DNA from 3 places in the Carnobacterium sp. 1290_CSPC genome. Region 1 is predicted to be linked to each of the others. Evidence: riboswitches for the same ligand, from Rfam matches in the RefSeq annotation. Region 1 holds a riboswitch; each other region holds the start of a gene.

Region 1 (6,680 bases):
GGGCTCCTTTCTGGTAGACGATATGCCAATACCGATATAACCAATAATCTTTCTCGCCGAATCTCGCTTTAAAGGACTCGAAATTCTCATCTGGCTCTTGGCTTACAAGGGGTGAAATGTCTTTCAAATTAAGTTCTTCAACCACAATTGGTTGAATTATCCAAGGAAAACTCAAGGTAATTTCTATGATGTGTTCTGTTATGGTAGATAATTTTAACCGTCTTCTATCAGCAATTTTTTGAAGTGACCAACCTTGGTCGATTAAATTTAAAGTATCTTGCGTAGTTTGATTCCAAATTGGGAATTGGTTAAAAACCCCTTGGGCAAAAACTTGCAGCCATTGAGTTTCTGCCCCTAAAGTATGACCACTTACCCAATTTTGATAGATTTGATCCATCAAGGCCTGTTGGGTAATGACAACTGCCCGCTTCGAAATCTGATGATTTTCTGCTACTTGTTCAAGGGTTTGTGCCGGTAATTTGGCGCCTTCAAACTGTTCTAGGAAAATGAGGGCTGCCTGGTCTGGGAAGGCAGATAGTTCCTTAGCGAGTTGCTGATGAAGGCTTTTGGTTATGGCCTGTAAGCCAGCTTGGGGCGCGTCTGCACTTTTGGCCATTGAAATAAAATCTTTGATCAGCTGTTGAACTTCTAAATCCTGGACAATTGGGCTATAGTGCGGGTTTTCGGCCTGAATATTGGATAGGACTTGCAGCAATAATTTGAAGGCTAAGTGGTGCTTGTGGTGGTGACTTGGGATAATCAGACCGTTTCGTTTTTGAAGGATGTCATCAACTAACAAATGCATATAATTGGTTTGATCGTTTTGGCGGAAGATAGCTTCCACCGAGATATATTCAGCTACATTTTGGGTATAGGACATCCATGCGTCTTTTGCAAGTTTTGGATAAAGACCGAAATAGGCAGTTAAATTGTTTGAAAATGCAAAAAAAAGTGTTGTGGCTGTTCGCTTGCCAATCAACACTTGATATACGGAATTCGGGGGTAGGGCTTGGACTTTAAAAGCAATCGCCATTAATAAAGTATCCAATCCTATCCCTCCAACGTTCCTACTATTTTTTCCCGACATGATTCTCTGGGTCTATCATACCAGAAAATTAACAATGCTTCACTTTTAATGGTGTGAATATTCGCGCGTACCGAATCGATTGACTAGGGTTGGTAGGGTTTGAACTAGGACGAAATGTGCTAGAAGGGAAACCAATACCCCTTTGAACAAGTTGAATGGGATGATACCCGCAAGGATATATGTTTGCATGTTACCTACATCGAAGTTCATGACTTGCATGTAGAATGGTGTGATCACGAAGTAATTTAAGATAGTCATCACTAATGTTAAAGAAAGGGTTGCAGCTAGGTAAGCAGCAATCGTTTTGCCGAAATTCATTTCTTTCGCTGATTGATTACCTGTGTAAACTGTCGCCATTTGATCTTTCAATAAGTAATAAATTGGCAAGATGTAAGCGATAGTCGCGATAAAGGCTGTTGCGTCACCGATTGGAATCCCCATTTCACCACCTGTATACATGTAATGTAAACCGTTGGCGATTAGGCTGGCAGCAACTGCTTTTTTAGGTCCTGAAATGAATGCGACGAGTAAGATTGGTACAAGTGAAAAGTCTACCTTTAAGTAAGGTAAGGCCGGGATGATTGGAAAACCAATAAACATCAATATGAATGATAGTGCCCCGACAATTGCGACCAATACGATTTCTTTAGTGTGATTTTTTCCCATGTGAATTTCTCTCCTTTTCTACTTCATGGGGTTGGCACTCAAAAGTGGAAATAAAAAAACTCTTTCCACCTTCAAGGTAAAAAGAGTATAGGCAAACAGACATAGTCCGCCCATCTTCTTCCATCCTGACTTTACAGTCGGTTCTAGAATTTCACTAGATCAGTCCCAAATGGGAGTCGCGGACTTTACCGCCGATCGGGAATTTCACCCTGCCCTGAAGATTGCTTCAAATTTATTTGATTATAATACCTATTATAGCAAGTATCTTACTTTTTTCAAGTAGGACGCTTACTTTTTCTTGGCATTCGCCAATAATTCTTCGATTTCGTGTTTTAGTAAGGTTCTGCTGTCTCCTGGTTTCAAACCTTTAAGGTCTAAAAAGCCGTAACGTTCACGTTTCAACTTGGCTACCGGATGACCCACTGCTTCTAACATTTTACGGACTTGGCGGTTACGCCCCTCATGGATAACCAACTCGATAATGGTGGTCTTTTTGTCCTTATCAACAGAAAGAATTTTCGCTTGTGCTGGGGCAGTTTTCACACCGTCAATTTCAACACCTCGCTCTAATTGCTTACGTTCTTCTCCGGTAATGACACCTTCAACTTTAGCCACATAGACTTTGTTGATTTCATAGCGAGGGTGCATCAAGGTATTGGCGAATTCACCGTCGTTAGTTAATAACAATAATCCTGAGGTATTGTAGTCTAACCGTCCTACTGGATAAATCCGTTGTTCAATTCCTGGGAAAAAGTCAGTCACCACTTTCCGGTCTTTATCATCTTTCACTGCAGAAATCACGCCAGTTGGCTTGTAGAATACGTAGTACACTGGTTCTTCTTTATATATAGGTACTTGGTCTACTTCAATGCGGTCAGTATTGGATACTTTATGGCCCAGCTCTCTGACAACCTCACCGTTGACTTTCACACGTCCTGCGGCAATCAATTTTTCAGACTCTCGTCTCGAGGCAACACCTGCGTGTGCCATCACTTTTTGTAATCTTTCCATCTTTAAATAACTCCTATAGGTGACCTATTCAGTCGTTTATTCTGCTGTTGTTTCATTAAATTCTGTCTGGCTAAGGTCTGTTTGGTTAAAGTCTTTTTGTTCAGGTTCACCGTTATCATCAATTTTAAAAAGGGTCTCTTCATCTACCGAGCCATCTAAGACTAGATTATGAATATCCGGCAAGTCTTCTAAGGACTCCAAACCAAAATATTGGTAGAAGTAAGAAGTTACCCCGTAAATAATCGGCCGACCTGGTGAATCCTGACGGCCCGTTTCCATAACCAAATCTCGCTCTAGTAATTTATGGATCATATTAGATGACTGAACACCTCGAATATCATCAATCGTCATTCGCGTGACTGGCTGTTGGTAGGCAATAATCGCCAATGTTTCCAATGCCGCTTGAGACAATTTCGTTGCAAAAGGAGAAACCGCGTAATTTTTGACCACTTCACCGTATGCTGCCTTGGTCACTAATTGAACACGTTCATTAATAACGGTAATTCTTAATCCAGATTGTGGGTCGTGTTGGAGACGATTTCTCAAAACCATCACGTAGTATAAAGCCCATTCCTGTCGTATCTCTAACAAGTTGGCAAGTTCATCGACAGCAATCCCATCTTCACCTGCTACGAAAAGTAAACTTTCTATTGCAGCGACTGCATTCATTCACTTTCCTCCCGTCTAATCAATTGAATATCTGCTCTTAAGTCTTCCTGGTATAAGTATAACTCATTTGACTTCACTAATTCCAAAATCGCTAAAAACATACTAATAATTTGACTACGCGATTGAACTTTTCCAAGAAAAACAGCTTCTTGAAACATCAATACATCCCGGTCCGCCTCAACGAAGGCTTGGCGAACATCCATCATTGCAGTCCCTACCGAGTAAGACTCACCTGCAATCGTGGTTTGAATAGGTTGTTGATTTTTCAAGCGGAAGGCCATCTTTTGAATGGCTCTATACAAGTCATCAGGCGTTAATTGGCGACCCGTCATAGGGATTTTCTCTTGATAAGCCGATAAGTCTGATGGTTGCTTGGTATATTCCAACGACCGTTCAGCCTGTTTATCCGCTAAGATATGGGAAACTTCCTGATATTGCTGGAAAGCGAGTAATTGTTCCACTAATGAGTCACGTGGATCATCTTCTTCCTCAACTGCTTCTTTGGGCGTTTTTGGTAGCATCATTTGTGTTTTGATTTCCAATAAAGTAGCCGCCATCACCAAATATTCTGAAGCAACATCCAGAGATAAGGCTTCATAGGTATGAATATAAGCTAAATATTGGTCGGTAACCAGATTGATGGGAATATCAAAAATATCTACCTTTAAATCTTTAATTAAGTGTAATAGTAAATCAAGCGGCCCCTCAAAGGCCGCTAGATCTAATGTTAATTCACTTGTTTGATCGTTCATCCTGACAATTTTCTCCTAGACTTGGGGTGTGTTTTCTTGTTTATTATCCAATTCCTTGTCCAACTCTTCTTGGCGACGTTTTGTCCATTTTGACAAAATTGTAGATAGGGAAATTACACCAGTAAGGGAATAAACGGGAAATTCTTTCTTTAATGCCGTTAATAAATCATAAGTAAGTCCTTCTTCTCTAAAAGAAGGATTGATCGATAAATAACGCACGACTAAAGTATCTGTATCATCATGTTGGTCAAAGCCTACTAAACCGATGATATTATCAGAATCAGCTTCTTTCCATAAATAAATTTTACGTTCTTGCTGATTAATTTTATCCATTTCTTCTTTAAGTTCAGAAAATTCTTTAAACTCAGGGATGTAGGATAATAGGCCCATTACGATTTTCTCGTATCTTCCTATATAAGGCACTAACATCTTTGCCCTCCTTTTACTTTTGCATAATAACAAAGTATGTGTAAGAGTACATTAGCATATATCAACAGTCAAGGCAATTTTTATTAAAAATATTTAAGGGTGCGAGAGAGACCGTTTAGCTCAACAACACTGGAAAGTTAGTGCGGTATCACACGCAGTGTGATGCAAACTAATTAGAAGAGGATTTGAGCTGGTCGAACGAACCCGACTACGAAAAGCACTCTTTGCATAATTGTTGTTGCATGTTTTTGCTAGCTGATGTGTTGTATTTTTATACAGTTTGAGTTGTAGTAAATATTTGATTGCCCAAGACACTCACCATTCCTATCATCGCCTTAAAAAAGCAGTGCGACCACCTTCAGTCAAGGCCTAATGGTGGTCGCACTGCTAAGGCTTCTAGGAGGCTACTACCTTGGCAATATTTTTTATAATGTGCTTGCTACTAATATAATGTACCTTTTGGATAAATTGTAAAATGTATGTATGTTTAACAAATTACCTGATTATAAATCGTCTGCCTACGGTAATGTATACTTGTTCTTTCAAAAAAACGCACAGTTTCAGTTTGATTAATGATCAATGACAAGTGGTGTTCTGTTACGTTAGTCAATCTTTCTCATATCGATTTCGATAAAAATAGCCAGGTCTAAAGAGACCTGACTAGATAGTTGTTGTTAGCCTTTTTTCTCACTTTGTCTTAAGGTATAAGATTGTTTCAGTGTGCCGAATAAGCCTTTGTCTGAGTAAGTCAGGACGTTTGACTTGTAGAAGTTGGCGGATAACCATAGGCAAAGGATTGAGAATAGTAGTGAAATGATGACAGACAAGATTAATTCTGTGGTCGATACGGTTTCAGCAGCTATTCTAAATGGCATGACAAATGGTGTGAAGAATGGGATTTGTGAGGCTACTCGAACTAAGATATTGTTTGAGAAACCTAGTCCAAACATCCCAATATAAAAACCAATAATACTTAAAAGAATAATCGGTGTGATCATTTTATTCACATCTTGTACATTTGAAACAAGTGATCCAAGGAAGGCACCTAACACTGAGTAGGTGATGATCCCCAAGAAGGCTAATAACCCGGACCAACCAATGATAGATGCTGAATTAGACAATAAGGCTGGAATTGTTTGGTCCCCTAATAGCGCTTGTAATTCTGCTGGCATTGGTGTGTTCATGATTGTGATAAAGATGATGCCTAGTAAGATTGCGTAGAAGGCAACTTGTGTCAGCAATACGAGGAAAATCCCCAACATTTTACCCATAAAATGGGTGGTTGATGAAATGGAAGATAGGACGATTTCCATGATGCGTGACCCTTTTTCTACGGCAATTTCTTGTGAAATGATGGAGATGTAGTTCATGACAAACATGAATACGATAAAGGATACAACATAGGCGACACCTGTTCGTACCATAGATTGAATGTCCTGGTCACTTTCGCTGGTACCGGATTCTAAATCAATAGTTTGGCTTTGGATGGCCACATTTGAATCGATTAGATGGCTGGATTCTTCTTCCGTCAGGCCTAATGCTTGCGACCGGTTGGATAATTGAATACTCTCTAATACAGTTTGGAAGCCGGTAGTTGAGATGTTCTTCCCGGTATTACTTTTGTAGAATTCAGCTTGGATGACTTCCGGATCACTTTCGTCAATGACTAAATAACCATCAATTTCCTCGTTAACTAGTGCCTCTTGTGCTTGGTCTACATCTTGGTCAAAAATTAATTGGTTCTGGCCATTGTCTTCAGTTTCAATTGCGCTAGCTGTTTGGTCAGTGGCACCAATGATGGATACCGTACCGATTGAATCAGATGCTGTTGCCATACCGATGACGCCTGAAATGATAGCCACTACAGCGACCATCAAGATGGGGCTTAATAATAGCATAACAAATGACCATGAAAAGACATTTTTCTTGTAGACTTCTTCGATAATAATACCCAAACGACTATTTCTCATGACGTCCACCTGCTTCCATTTTAAAGATTTCATCTAAGGTTGGCGGTTGTTGGCTAAAAGATTGGATGTATTCGCCTTTTGAGATGGTCTTGAATA
Region 2 (6,680 bases), on a different contig from region 1:
AACGAATACGATAAATTGACTATGGATATTTGGACTGATGGTACAATTTCACCCGAAGAAGCATTAAGCTTAGCGGCAAAAATCATGACGGAACACTTGGAAGTATTCGTTAACTTAACAGACGAAGCTCGTCAAGTTGAAGTTATGGTCGAAAAAGAAGAAACACAAAAAGAAAAAATGCTTGAAATGACTATTGAAGAACTAGACTTATCAGTTCGTTCATACAACTGTCTAAAACGTGCAGGCATCAATACTGTTGAAGAATTGACTAACAAGTCTGAACCAGAAATGATGAAAGTACGTAACTTAGGTCGTAAGTCTCTTGAAGAGGTTAAAAACAAGCTAGCTGCTCTTGACTTATCTTTACGTCAAGAAGATTAATAAATCATAAAGGAGGATACTGACAATGGGTTACCGTAAATTAGGTCGTACTAGCTCTCAACGTAAAGCTATGTTACGTGACTTAACTACTGATTTAATTATCAATGAACGTATTACTACAACAGAAACTCGTGCGAAAGAGATCCGTCGTACAGCTGAAAAAATGATTACTTTAGGTAAACGTGGAGATTTAGCTGCTCGTCGTCAAGCGAACCAATTCGTTCGTAACGAAATCGCCGATGTTCGCGCTGAAGGTGAAGACATCGTTATCGAGTCTGCTTTACAAAAATTATTCAACGATCTTGGTCCTCGTTACGCTGAACGTCAAGGTGGATACACTCGTATCTTAAAAACTGAACCTCGTCGTGGCGATGCTGCACCAATGGTTATTCTTGAATTAGTTTAATAAAAACTTTTAGTGATGTATAAAACGGAGTGTCATGATGGTGGTTGTACCTAGTATAACCGAGTCTAGCTCTATCTACTCCTAGCGTGATGAAGTTCGCTAGGAGTGGAATATATCCATAAGTCTTATGAATAAATCAAGGCCAATTCATTTAGGTGAAAAATTGGTTCGGCATATGTGTTGTTTAACCAACAGGTGTTTGGTAGCATATATGCTTTTTTATTTTCTAAAGTGGTTGGGGCTAGGGCTCAACCACTTTTTTGCTCTTTAGTGCGTCGTTTGTCGGCAGGGCTTTGGGAAATCTCAAAATTTGATGTTCTCATTTTCCTATACTATCGATATAATATATGTATTATAATTGCGTAAATTGTCTCGAGCATTGACAATTGCGTGCTTGGCAATTTAGAGAGGCGAAGGTAATGAAGAAAAACTACTTTACACAGTTTGATACAATTCGATTCTTAGCGATGTTGGGTATTATTTTATATCACTATCTAACTCACCTTGTTTCAGGTGGTTTCTTAGGGGTGGACATCTTTTTAGTCCTTTCAGGTTACCTAGTGACGAGTCAAATGGAGAGTAAATATGAAGCAGATATCCAGGAATCTTATTTTAAGAAAACCTGGGGTCGCATACGTAAAATTTGGTGGCCCATGGTCATTATTACAATGGTGGGGCTGACTTATTTACTACTATTTAGGCAACAGTTATTGGTCAATATCGGCATTAATCTAACCACATCCTTGTTATTTGTCAATAATTGGCAGCAGATTCTATCTGGATCGTCCTATTTCGCCAATATGTTACACCCGTCTTTGACCACTCATTATTGGTATATAGCCGTTTACATGCAGTTTATGGTCATTTGGCCACTATTCTTCAAGGTTAGTCGACGTTTCACCAAGACCAGATGGCAATCCGGTTTGGTCATGCTCGCTGCCGCACTTTTGTCAGGCATCTTGATGGCGATCGTCTTCACACCCGGTGAAGATCCTTCAAGAGTTTACTATGGTACGGATACTAGATTCTTCTCTATTGCTCTTGGTGGGGCTGCTGCTCAATTGTTGGATATGGACCAACTGGCTACTTGGTTGAAGGACCGAGTTGGGCGCTTTCACCACTTTATTGTTGATGTGGTGTTGTTAGGCCTATTGGCTATACTCACTTATGGGATGCTCCACATGCTTGATGCAGCGACGTTCACTTACTATGGTGGAATGTTTGGCTTTGATTTATTAGCTGCTGTAATGATTGCCTTGTTGACTTATAAAGGCTCTTGGGTTGGTTTTCTATTGAAATTTAAACCCTTGCGGTGGTTAGGTGAACGTACATTCCATATGTATTTATGGTATTACCCAATCAATGTGCTATTTCATATGGTACCAACCAGCCAGAATTGGTTTACCAATAGTATTTGGCCACAAGTCATTTTGATTATTATCCTGTCGTGTTTATCTTATGCCTTACTAGAGGAAAAAAGATGGCCGGTGCCGGTTTTCAATGAAGTGCGTAACAACCAACCCCTCCGTCTTTTTACTAAGGTTCGCAACTTGTTTAAAGAGCCGGCACCCTGGTTGACCCGCATTTTATTCATTGCATTTGCCCTCGTTTTCCTAGGAGGCGTGAGTGCGGTGGCGGTGTCTAAACCGGCTGACAATGTGACGGTAGAGGAGCAGCAAGCTGCTCAACAAGCCAAGAAGATTGAAGAACTGAATAAACAAAGGGCTGAGCAAGAAAAACAAGCTGACGCTAGTCTTTCAACTTATAAAAAGAACTTAAGTGAGGCATCATTAGGATTTTACCAAGGTATTCCTGATGAGCAAGCTCGGTTTGCGTATCAGCTATCTGTGACTTTCATCGGTGATTCCTTAATGGTGGGCGAATCAGAAGGTTTGTATACTTTGTATCCTAATGCAATTGTGGACGCTGCGGTTGGCCGCCAGTTATATACCTTAATTGGCTATCCAGCTAGCTTGGACGCGCAGGGTATGCTAAAAGATGTCGTTTTGGTTGACCTAGGTGCGAATGGTGGCTTTACATCAGCACAACTAAGTGACTTCTTAGATGAGATTGGTCGAGAGAAAACGATTTTTCTAGTGAATACGCATGTTGACCGCCCTTGGGCAGATGATGTAAATAAAGCTTTGGCTCAGGCAGCTAGTGACGAAAGTGATTCAGTCTACTTACTGGACTGGCATGATTACTATACCAACCATGCTGAAGCGTCTACTTGGCTAAGTCAGGATGGGGTACACTTTAATTCGGATGGTGGGCAAGTTTGGTTACAATTTCTGACAAATGGCATGTATCAAGTCTTGAAAAAAGAATATTGAATTCAAAGGCAATTGCATGATTTAAATGCGATTGCCTTTTTTGCTAGGAGTATTAGGGGTATAATGACCCATATTAGAGCATAACCAAGAAGATGGAGGAAATGCGCATATGGCTGAGGATAAATTGTTATATTCAACACGAGTGCATAATGATCAAGGACTTAAAGGAATGGCTTGGGTTGAAGGGGAAAATGAGTTGCGGGTTCAAACATCAAGTCCATTGAAAGCAGATGAGCCGGGGACTAACCCAGAACAACTCATTGCCTTATCATGGGCAACTTGCTTGAATGCGACGATTGAAATTGCTTTAGACCGACACGGAATCAAGGATGTAACCAGCGAGGTAGCTATCCAAGTGGACTATAAGTTAAACAAGGAAACGAAGGTTACCTACTTTGATTTTAAAGTAGACGTTTTCCTCGATTTACCACGCGACCAGGCAGAAACCATTGTTTATGAGGCAGAAGGACGGTGTCCGGTATCTCAAATCATCGGTGATTATACATACACGGAAATGGTAATTCACGCTAATGATTATGGTGACGGTTCAAAGGGGTGAGGTGTCTTGACATCTAATGATTGCTTTTACTGGTGGATTTTAGTAGACTAAACTAAGTGAAAAATAAATAAAATGTCTTCAGGGCAGGGTGCGAGTCCCGATCGGCGGTAAAGTCCGCGAATTACCAGGTGTATTAGGTGATTGAACTAGTGGAATTCTAGTACCGACTGTTACAGTCAGGATGGAAGAAGCGTATAGCAGGATGAACGAGACAGCGATACAAGTGGCTAGCTGGGCTTGGTCTTCTTTAACAAACTCTTCCAAGTAACGTTGGAGGAGTTTTTTCTTAAATATATAAAGTGAGCGAGGGAACAAGATGGCGAAACCGATTATTCAGGTTCAGGATTTGTCTTTTCAATATAGTCAATCAGATGAGAAATTAGCTATAGATGGCCTATCAACGACTATCTACGAAGGTGAGTGGCTAGCGATTATTGGTCATAATGGATCAGGGAAATCAACATTTTCAAAACTATTGGTAGGCTTATTAGAAGCTAAATCTGGAACAATTGTAGTGGATGGAAAAGTCCTATCTATGGAAACCTTATGGGATATTCGTAGCCAAGTTGGACTAGTCTTTCAAAATCCAGACAACCAATTTGTGGGCGCTACTGTAGAAGATGATGTGGCTTTTGCCTTGGAAAATATGGGCATGCCGGTTGATGAGATGCATGAGAGGGTGGAGTCTGCCCTAAAACGGGTTAAAATGTGGGACTACCGCGACAAGGAACCAGCAGCCTTATCTGGTGGTCAAAAGCAACGGGTTGCGATTGCGGGCGTGATTGCTATGGCACCAAAAATCATTATTTTAGATGAATCGACTTCAATGTTAGATCCTGAAGGTCGGGACGAATTGATGGCAATTGTGGCGGATATCAAACAAGATAAGGCCCTAACTGTGATTTCGATTACCCATGATTTAAATGAGGCGGCGGAAGCTGACCGTATGCTTGTTTTTAAAGAGGGGCAAATTATTAAAGAGGGTACGCCAGCTGATATCTTTATTTACGGGAATGAGTTAACTGAGATTGGTTTGGATGTGCCTTTTTCCGAGCAACTAAAAAGTGCCCTAGCAAAACGTGGGGTTGCTGTGCCGGATGCGTATTTTGATGAAGAAGGGTTGGGTGAATGGTTATGCAAATCGTATTTGAACAAGTAGGCTTTACCTATGGCGCGGGCACACCATTCGCTAGTGAAGCTCTCCATGATATCAATGTGACAATTCCAGATGGTTCATATACGGCGATTATCGGCCATACTGGGTCAGGGAAGTCGACCATTACCCAACACCTTAACGCCTTGGTACAACCCACTGTGGGCCAAGTACGGATTGGTGAGGCGGTAGTGTCAGCTGACTCTAAACCAAAAGACTTGAAGAAGATCCGCCAACGAGTGGGGATGGTCTTCCAATTTCCTGAAGGGCAACTATTTGAAGAAACTGTGCTTAAAGATGTGATGTTTGGGCCCATGAATTTTGGCGACGATGAAGCAACGGCCCGCGAGAAAGCTGAAGCGGCTTTAGCTGCAGTTGGGATTGCCTCGACTTTATTTGAGCGGTCACCCTTTGAGTTATCTGGTGGGCAAATGCGCCGTGTAGCTATTGCTGGGGTGATTGCCATGAAACCAGAAGTACTGGTTTTAGATGAACCAACTGCTGGATTGGATCCAAAAGGTCGGATGGAAATGATGTCTATGTTCGACCGCTTGTACCGAGATCAAGGGTTGACGATTGTTTTAGTGACCCATCAAATGGAAGATGTGGCGGCTTATGCCAACCACGTGATTGTGTTGGATGCAGGTACATGTGTGAAAGAAGGAACACCAGCTGAAGTATTTGCAGATCCTGCTTGGTTAGCCAGCCACCAATTGGCTTTACCGGACGCAGCTGACTTTGCTTTCGACTTACAAAATAAATTACAACGTTCACTTTGGGACAATGAGATAGAAGTCCCCTTAACTGTCGATGCTTTAGCTGACTTAATTGTTGATAAATTGGCTTTAGCAACCGGACAAAATGACGATGACAAGTTAAGCGGATTTATTACAGGGGAAGGGGGCCAATTATAGATGAAAGATAAATTGATTATTGGCCGGTACATTCCCGGTAATTCCTTGATGCACAAACTGGACCCAAGGGTGAAATTGGTGGGCTTGATTGTCATGATGTTGCTGGTGTTTGCGGCAACTGATGTCACGACCAATATCGTCATGATTGCAGTGGTTACGAGTTTGGTCTTTTTAACTGGGATTTCTTTAGGGATATTTTTACGTGGTTTAAAACCCATGATTGCTATTATCATTTTTACGGTAGCCCTACAAATCCTCTTTACTCATACCGGGGACGTCCTGTGGTCATTTGGTCCACTAGCCTTAACAACTGGTGGTTTATCCAATGCGGCCTATATTTTTGTCCGCTTCCTATTGATTATTTTCCTATCGACGATTTTGACTTTGACTACTCAACCCTTGGCTATTACCGATGCTATGGAAGCCTTGCTGAAGCCTGTTCGTAACATTTTGCCAGTCCATGAGATTGCCTTAATGTTATCGATTGCCTTGCGATTTGTCCCGACCCTACTAGAAGAGGCAGATAAGATCATGAATGCACAGCGGGCACGTGGTGTAGACTTTTCAGAAGGGAATATCCTTGAGCGGGTAAAAGCCTTTATTCCAGTCCTAATTCCCTTGTTTATTTCTGCCTTTAACCGAGCTTACGACCTAGCCACTGCCATGGAAGCGCGTGGTTACAAGGGTGGTGAAGGCCGGACCAAGTACCGTCAATTGCATTGGGGCAAACTAGATACCCTTGCCAGTATCTGTCTTGCGGTTTTGACCGTTGTCATGATTATCTTATAGCCACTAGTAGAAGGAGGGCGCATTTTGCCTAGATTTAAAGTAACCTTGCAATACGACGGAACACCCTTTGTCGGCTTCCAAGTGCAACCAAATGGCCACACTGTACAAGAAGCCCTTGAAAAAGCCTTAAAGCTCATGTCAAAAG
Region 3 (6,680 bases), on a different contig from region 1:
GTTGGTACGATTGAAATGATCGTATAAACTTGGACAAAATAAGCAATAGGTTCCTCCCATGAAGGAGGTGCAATTAAAGCAATAAAGTAGAGTATAATAATAAAAATAAGATTTGTTAAAATCCTAGATAATGCTAGGCGCCAGCCTATTTTCTGTTTAAAATTAAATGTTTGTTGCCAAAATTGGATAAGTGATCTCATGATAAAACGCCTTTCTAAATATGAATGCATAACTAAAAAAAGCATAAACTAAAAATATACAGCAAGCAACAAAATTATTTATGATCACTGATTCACAATATATTTGCATTTAAATATATAAGGAGTAAAATTATAGATAAGGAGGGATTATGATGACTGATAATAAATTTCTGACTGGTAATGTAGATAACGACAAAAAGCCGTATATTATAGATGTTGAAAAAGAAACGTTAGAGAATACAAATTTTCGTACGACGATTTGGACAGGTAACAAGTTGCAGTTGACTGTTATGGAAATTCCTGTAGGCGGTGATATTGGTTTAGAAGTACATCATGAAAGTGATCAATTTATCCGTATCGAGCAAGGTGAGGGTCTTTGCCAGATGGGTCCTGCTGAGGACGATTTATCCTTTGAACAAAAAATTGGAGAAGATGAAGCAGTCTTTGTGCCACTAGGTTTATGGCATAATATCACCAATCGGGGGAGTGTACCGTTAAAACTGTACACCATTTATGCTAGCCCTGACCACATACCTGGTACTGTTCATGGCACTCAAGAAGATGCTGAAAGCGATCCAAATGAATAAAACAAACATGAAATGCATCAAAAGTACAAACAATAGTTAAACCAAGAAAACCGATGACTTTAAAGGCGTTATCGGTTTTTTTTATGCTAGAAATCAACAAGTACCTATAAAAAGATATTCCTTTACATATATCAATCAATGTATAGTACGGTACTTCTAAAAAATTGTTGTAGGGTGAAACTAGCAATTTAATTAAATTTTCATATATAATAATATTATGCAAAAAGATAAGGAGTGTGCTACATGCCATTAGTTAGAATCGATCTTTTAGAAGGTAGGACTGCAGAATTTAAATCACAACTAGGTGAGTTAGTTTACGAATCTATGCTTGAAACAGTTGGCATTCCTGAAGAGGATAAGTTTGTGGTTGTTAATGATTTAAAAGCTGAAGAACTGATATTTTCTACCAACTACCTAGGTATTGACCGTACAGATGGTATCGTGATCATTCAAATCACGATGAATGAAGGGCGTACAACTGAGGTGAAAAAAGCTTTATACAAGACAGTTGCTGATAAATTAAATAGCCAATTAGATATTCGCAAAGAAGATGTCTTTATCAACTTAGTAGAAGTAAATAAAGAGAACTGGTCCTTTGGTAATGGTATTGCACAGTACGCAGAATAAGTAGCATTACTACAAGTATATAATAGCCATACCCTAGCTATCCCCATCTTTTTTTGAGATAGCTAGGGTATCTGTCATCTTAACCCAGGAGGGATTACCATGTATTACAAATCATCTTACACCTCACCACTTGGTCAAATGACTATCGTGAATGATGAACATGCGATTAAAGGATTGTGGTTTAGTGATCAAAGATACTTTGGTGGTAAATACGATTTACAGACTATGATAGAAGGAGAAACGCCAGTGACAAAGCAAGTCAAAAATTGGTTAGACGCTTATTTTGCTGGTGAGAACCCAACTCTTGACCCAAACATTTTGGCCCCAGAAGTAACGTCTTACCGTAAGCAAATCCTGAACGCACTGATTAATCTCCCTTACGGCCAAACGACTAGCTATAAGGAATTAGCTGATAAAGTTGCTTTAAACACTCTTGGGAAAAGAGGCTCAGCTCGTGCAGCTGGCGGTGCTGTTGGCCACAATCCCATTTCGATTCTAATTCCATGTCACCGGGTTGTAGCCACTAACGGTGCATTAACTGGTTATGCAGGTGGTATCGACCGCAAAATTGCCTTGCTGGCTTTAGAAGGCTTTGACCAATCCAAGCTAGATAACCACCAAGTATAGGTGTGACGCTCATAGGAACCCATTAATTTTTACATGAAGATGCAAAGAAAAATACCACATAACGGCAAAATAATTTAGGGTGAGATGATGGATAAATTAGCTATTAGAAAATTATATGATACTTTACTGAAAGAAATGGGGCCACAAGGATGGTGGCCTGCTGAATCTAAGGTAGAAATTATCTTGGGGGCTATCCTTGTTCAAAATACCAACTGGCGTAACGTTGAAAAGTCCCTAAATAACTTGAACGCAGCTACTGACTTTTTGCCAGAAGAAATTTTAAAACTCCAACTGGAAGAATTAGAAACGTTGATTCGACCAAGTGGATTCTACCGCAACAAGGCGCGAGCAATTCAAGCCAGTTTCCAATGGTTTGATAACCACAAATGGGATTATCAAGCCATGGAGTATGAATACGGAAAACAGTTGCGAAGTGAAATCTTGAAATTACAGGGGGTAGGGTTTGAAACAGCTGACGTATTTCGCGTTTTTATATTTGACCAACCAGCGTTTATCGCTGATGCCTACGCTAGGCGGTTATTCAGTTGGTTGACAGGCAATTCGTACACAACCTATCAAAGCCTTTACCAAGAGATTAACCTACCGGATGACTTCACTTATGAAGAAGCCCAGGAATTCCATGGCTTAATTGATGAGTTTGGCAAACTATACTTGGGTAAAAATGGCCAAGTGAAGGGAAATTTTTTATCCAATCACCCATGATAAATACTCTATAGTATATATTTTTAATTTAAAAAATACATTTGGGTTTACATTTTCTTTTTAATACCGTATGATATCACCATAAACATTCAAATAAAATCTTCAGGGCAGGGTGTAATTCCCGACCGGCGGTAAAGTCCGCGACCCCCTTTAATTAGGGGTTGACTCGGTGTAATTCCGAGACCGACAGTAGAGTCTGGATGGAAGAAGAGTAGAATTAAAATAAACGAATACTATAAGTCTATAGTTTATTTGTGTGCCCTAGGAATCTTATTTCTAGGGCTTTTTTTCGTCACTCTGACTGGATTATTTGTTGTTTAGAGAAAGGATGAGTGAATGAAAGACTATATGCAAGAAGCACTTGACCTAGCCAAATTAGGACAGGGTTGGACAAGGTCTAATCCTATGGTTGGTGCAGTTATCGTAAAGAATAGCCAAATCATCGGTCGAGGCTATCATCAGCAGTATGGTGGTTTGCATGCGGAAAGAGAAGCCTTAAAGGATGCCAGCGAACAAGGGCATGATGTAAAAGGGGCAACTATGTACGTCACGCTGGAACCCTGCTGTCATTTTGGTAAAACGCCGCCTTGTACGCAAGCTATTATCGAAGCGGGTATTGAAAAAGTGATAGTTGCTGCAATTGATCCGAATCCATTGGTTGCTGGAAAAGGCATCCAGGAACTAAGAAACCACCATATTGAAGTAGAAACGGGTCTATTAGCCAAAGAGAGTGAAGATCTTAACCGTAAATTCAATTACTTTATGACTCATCAACGCCCCTATGTCACCATGAAATACGCCATGACCCTAGATGGGCGGACGGCTGCCTACACTGGGGATTCCCAGTGGATAACGGACAAAATTGCACGAGAGCATGTGCATTACCAACGCCACAGTAACCAAGCCATTATGGTTGGCATAGGGACTGCGCTTGCTGATAATCCATCGTTAACTGTTCGAATTGACGATTTTGAGGGGATTAATCCTATCCGTATTGTTTGTGATACTAGCTTGAAGCTCCCCTTAAACAGCCAATTAGTGGCGACAGCGAAGGAAACGCCCACAATTATTGCGACAATTAATCAGAACCCAGAAGATCACCAAGCCTATCAAGCAGCCGGTTGTCAGCTATTGGTTGTGAAGGAAAAGGATAACAAAGTAGATTTACTTGATTTAATCACACAACTGGGCCAACAAGGTATTCAAAGTATTTATGTTGAAGGTGGATCAAAACTAAATGCTTCGTTACTTGAAGCTGGTTTAATCCAGGAAATTCACACTTATATTGGGCCCAAAGTAATTGGTGGTTTTGACCAGTATAGTCCTATCAGTGGTTTTGGTTTTCCGCAGATGGACCAAGCACTTACAAGTAATGTTCAGGCAATCACGTCATTAGGTAAAGACCTTTTGATAGAAAGTAGGGTGGATTAAATGTTTACAGGAATTATCGAAGATATTGGCCGTATTGAAAGTATCGAGGCCATCAACAATCATGCAGGACTTCTTTTAACCATTGCCTCAAGAAAAATAGTATCCGATGTCAATCTAGGTGACTCGATTAGTGTGAACGGCATTTGTCTTACCGTGACGAATTACGCTGATACGAATTTCCAAGTTGAAGTGATGCCAGAAACGATTGCGAAAACGTCTTTAGAAGGAATTGCTAACAATAGCCGCGTGAATCTGGAACGGGCGATGAAGGCAAATGCAAGATTCGGTGGTCATATTGTAAGTGGCCATATTGATGGTATTGGTAAAATCACCGCAATTGAGGAGGATGGTATCGCTAATTGGTACACGGTTCAAACAAGTAAACCATTAATGCGCTATATCATCATGAAGGGGTCTATTGCTATCGATGGCACAAGTTTAACAGTTGCTGGCGTTGAAGGAGATACATTTAAAGTATCAATCATTCCTCACACCAGTGAACAAACAATTTTTTCAACCTATCAAGTAGGCACTATCGTGAATTTAGAAAATGATATTGTTGGTAAGTATATTGAGCAATTTACAGTGAAGGAGCGGGTATAGATGGATTTTTCAACAATCGAAGACGCATTAGCAGCATTACAAGCAGGCCAAATCATTATGGTTTTGGATGATGAGAATAGAGAAAATGAAGGAGACTTAATTTGTGCAGCTGAGTTTGCAACAACAGCTAATATTAATTTTATGGCAACTCATGCTAAAGGGTTGATTTGTCAGCCAATGAGTCAAGCAGTAGCTAGTCGGTTGAATTTGTCGCCGATGGTGGATAATAATACAGACCCACATACAACCGCATTTACGGTATCCATTGACCATAAAGAGACAAGTACAGGTGTATCCGCAGTTGAACGTGGGTTAACCATGCGTGAAGCAGCAAATCCAAATAGCCAACCCAGCGACTTTAACCGTCCGGGACATGTTTTCCCATTGGTGGCGAAAGAAAATGGTGTCTTGGAGCGAAATGGTCATACAGAAGCAACGGTTGATTTGATGAAATTAGCTGGACTGAATCCAGTGGGTGTTTGTGTAGAAATTATGCGCGAAGACGGTACGATGATGCGCCAAGCCGAATTGCTTGAGCAAGCAGAGAAATGGCAGATGCCAGTCATCACTATTAAAGGCTTACAAGACTACCGGTTAAAAACTGAGCGTCATACCCGCCATGTATCACAAGCTAAGATGCCGACAAAATTTGGTGAATTTACTATCCATACTTTTATCAACGATGTAGATAATCAAGAACATGTGGCTTTGGTAAAAGGGGATGTTTCAGGTAAGGGACAGGTCCTAACGCGTTTGCATTCTGAATGTTTAACGGGAGATGTACTGGGATCAAACCGGTGTGACTGCGGAGAGCAATTACATGAAGCCCTGCGGAAAATCAATGAAGCTGGCCAGGGTGTTCTCTTATATTTAAGACAGGAAGGTCGCGGTATTGGCTTAATCAATAAAATAAAAGCCTACCAGTTACAAGAAGAAGGACTGGATACTGTAGAAGCGAACCATGCCCTAGGATTCCCAGATGATTTAAGGGAATACCATACGGCTGCACAAATGTTGGAGGAACTGGGTGTGACGTCCATTGACCTGATGACCAACAACCCAGATAAAATCGCACAATTAGAAGAATCTGGTATCCAAGTAGCCAACCGTGTGAGTATTGAAATGGCTGCTAATCCGGATGATGAAAACTACTTAATCACTAAAAAAGTAAAAATGGGTCATTTATTAGACTTATAAAATATGGAGGAAAATAGCATGAATATTATTCAAGGAAAATTGTACAACGGAGAAGATGTTAAAATTGGGATTGTCATTGCACGATTCAATGATTTTTTAACTAAAAGCTTACTAAGTGGTTGTGAAGATGGCCTTACGCGTTCAGGCGTTTTGACAGAAAATATCGACGTTGCTTGGGTGCCGGGGGCCTATGAAATCCCGCTTACAGCCGCAACGATGGCTGAAACAGGTAAATATGATGCAATCATTACACTGGGTGCTGTGATTAGAGGGGCTACAAGTCACTTTGATGTGGTAGTTAATCAAACATCAAGCGGGGTATCTCAAGTAGGTTTAACCCATAAATTACCGGTCATTTTTGGTGTCTTAACCGTTGAAAACATCGAACAAGCTATTGAACGCTCTGGTACTAAAGCTGGTAACCTTGGGTTTACTTATGCAACGAATGCTATTGAAATGATTAATTTATTCAAGGAAATTAAACAACAATAGGTCATCAATCCATATGAAAATATCTCTAACAGTACAAGACTAGCTTTAATTTTAAATCATGGTAAGATGGATGTTGGAACAATAAAGCGCATTCAATTATCATATCTTTCTGATGATTTGCGTAAAAAGCTTAAGGAGACTTCATATGACGATTCAATTTAAACAAACATTAGCGCCAACCAAGGATAATTCT

Evidence for each region. A riboswitch is a leader RNA that binds a small molecule or an ion and turns the genes downstream of it on or off. The one in region 1 is predicted to bind FMN.
Region 2: another riboswitch for FMN. It lies ahead of AC973_RS04215 (energy-coupling factor ABC transporter ATP-binding protein); the one in region 1 lies ahead of AC973_RS01655 (ECF transporter S component).
Region 3: another riboswitch for FMN. It lies ahead of ribD (bifunctional diaminohydroxyphosphoribosylaminopyrimidine deaminase/5-amino-6-(5-phosphoribosylamino)uracil reductase RibD); the one in region 1 lies ahead of AC973_RS01655 (ECF transporter S component).

What each region holds. Positions count from the first base shown of each region.
Region 1 covers NZ_JVVG01000024.1:31,336-38,015, forward strand. Annotated here, with positions in the region: gene AC973_RS01650 (helix-turn-helix domain-containing protein) at 1-1,048, opposite strand, end outside; gene AC973_RS01655 (ECF transporter S component) at 1,133-1,753, opposite strand; FMN riboswitch at 1,862-1,979, opposite strand; gene AC973_RS01660 (pseudouridine synthase) at 2,042-2,764, opposite strand; gene scpB (SMC-Scp complex subunit ScpB) at 2,801-3,433, opposite strand; gene AC973_RS01670 (segregation/condensation protein A) at 3,430-4,185, opposite strand; gene AC973_RS01675 (GNAT family N-acetyltransferase) at 4,201-4,614, opposite strand; gene AC973_RS01680 (ABC transporter permease) at 5,289-6,584, opposite strand; gene AC973_RS01685 (ABC transporter ATP-binding protein) at 6,574-6,680, opposite strand, start outside.
Region 2 covers NZ_JVVG01000053.1:7,977-14,656, reverse strand. Annotated here, with positions in the region: gene AC973_RS04235 (DNA-directed RNA polymerase subunit alpha) at 1-381, shown strand, start outside; gene rplQ (50S ribosomal protein L17) at 407-787, shown strand; gene AC973_RS04225 (acyltransferase family protein) at 1,207-3,120, shown strand; gene AC973_RS04220 (OsmC family protein) at 3,230-3,679, shown strand; FMN riboswitch at 3,750-3,875, shown strand; gene AC973_RS04215 (energy-coupling factor ABC transporter ATP-binding protein) at 3,996-4,838, shown strand; gene AC973_RS04210 (energy-coupling factor ABC transporter ATP-binding protein) at 4,814-5,746, shown strand; gene AC973_RS04205 (energy-coupling factor transporter transmembrane component T family protein) at 5,747-6,535, shown strand; gene truA (tRNA pseudouridine(38-40) synthase TruA) at 6,560-6,680, shown strand, end outside.
Region 3 covers NZ_JVVG01000002.1:2,522-9,201, forward strand. Annotated here, with positions in the region: gene AC973_RS00030 (cupin domain-containing protein) at 353-787, shown strand; gene AC973_RS00035 (tautomerase family protein) at 1,031-1,414, shown strand; gene AC973_RS00040 (methylated-DNA--[protein]-cysteine S-methyltransferase) at 1,514-2,041, shown strand; gene AC973_RS00045 (endonuclease III domain-containing protein) at 2,126-2,764, shown strand; FMN riboswitch at 2,859-2,980, shown strand; gene ribD (bifunctional diaminohydroxyphosphoribosylaminopyrimidine deaminase/5-amino-6-(5-phosphoribosylamino)uracil reductase RibD) at 3,101-4,195, shown strand; gene AC973_RS00055 (riboflavin synthase) at 4,196-4,798, shown strand; gene AC973_RS00060 (bifunctional 3,4-dihydroxy-2-butanone-4-phosphate synthase/GTP cyclohydrolase II) at 4,799-5,995, shown strand; gene ribE (6,7-dimethyl-8-ribityllumazine synthase) at 6,014-6,487, shown strand; gene AC973_RS00070 (M24 family metallopeptidase) at 6,633-6,680, shown strand, end outside.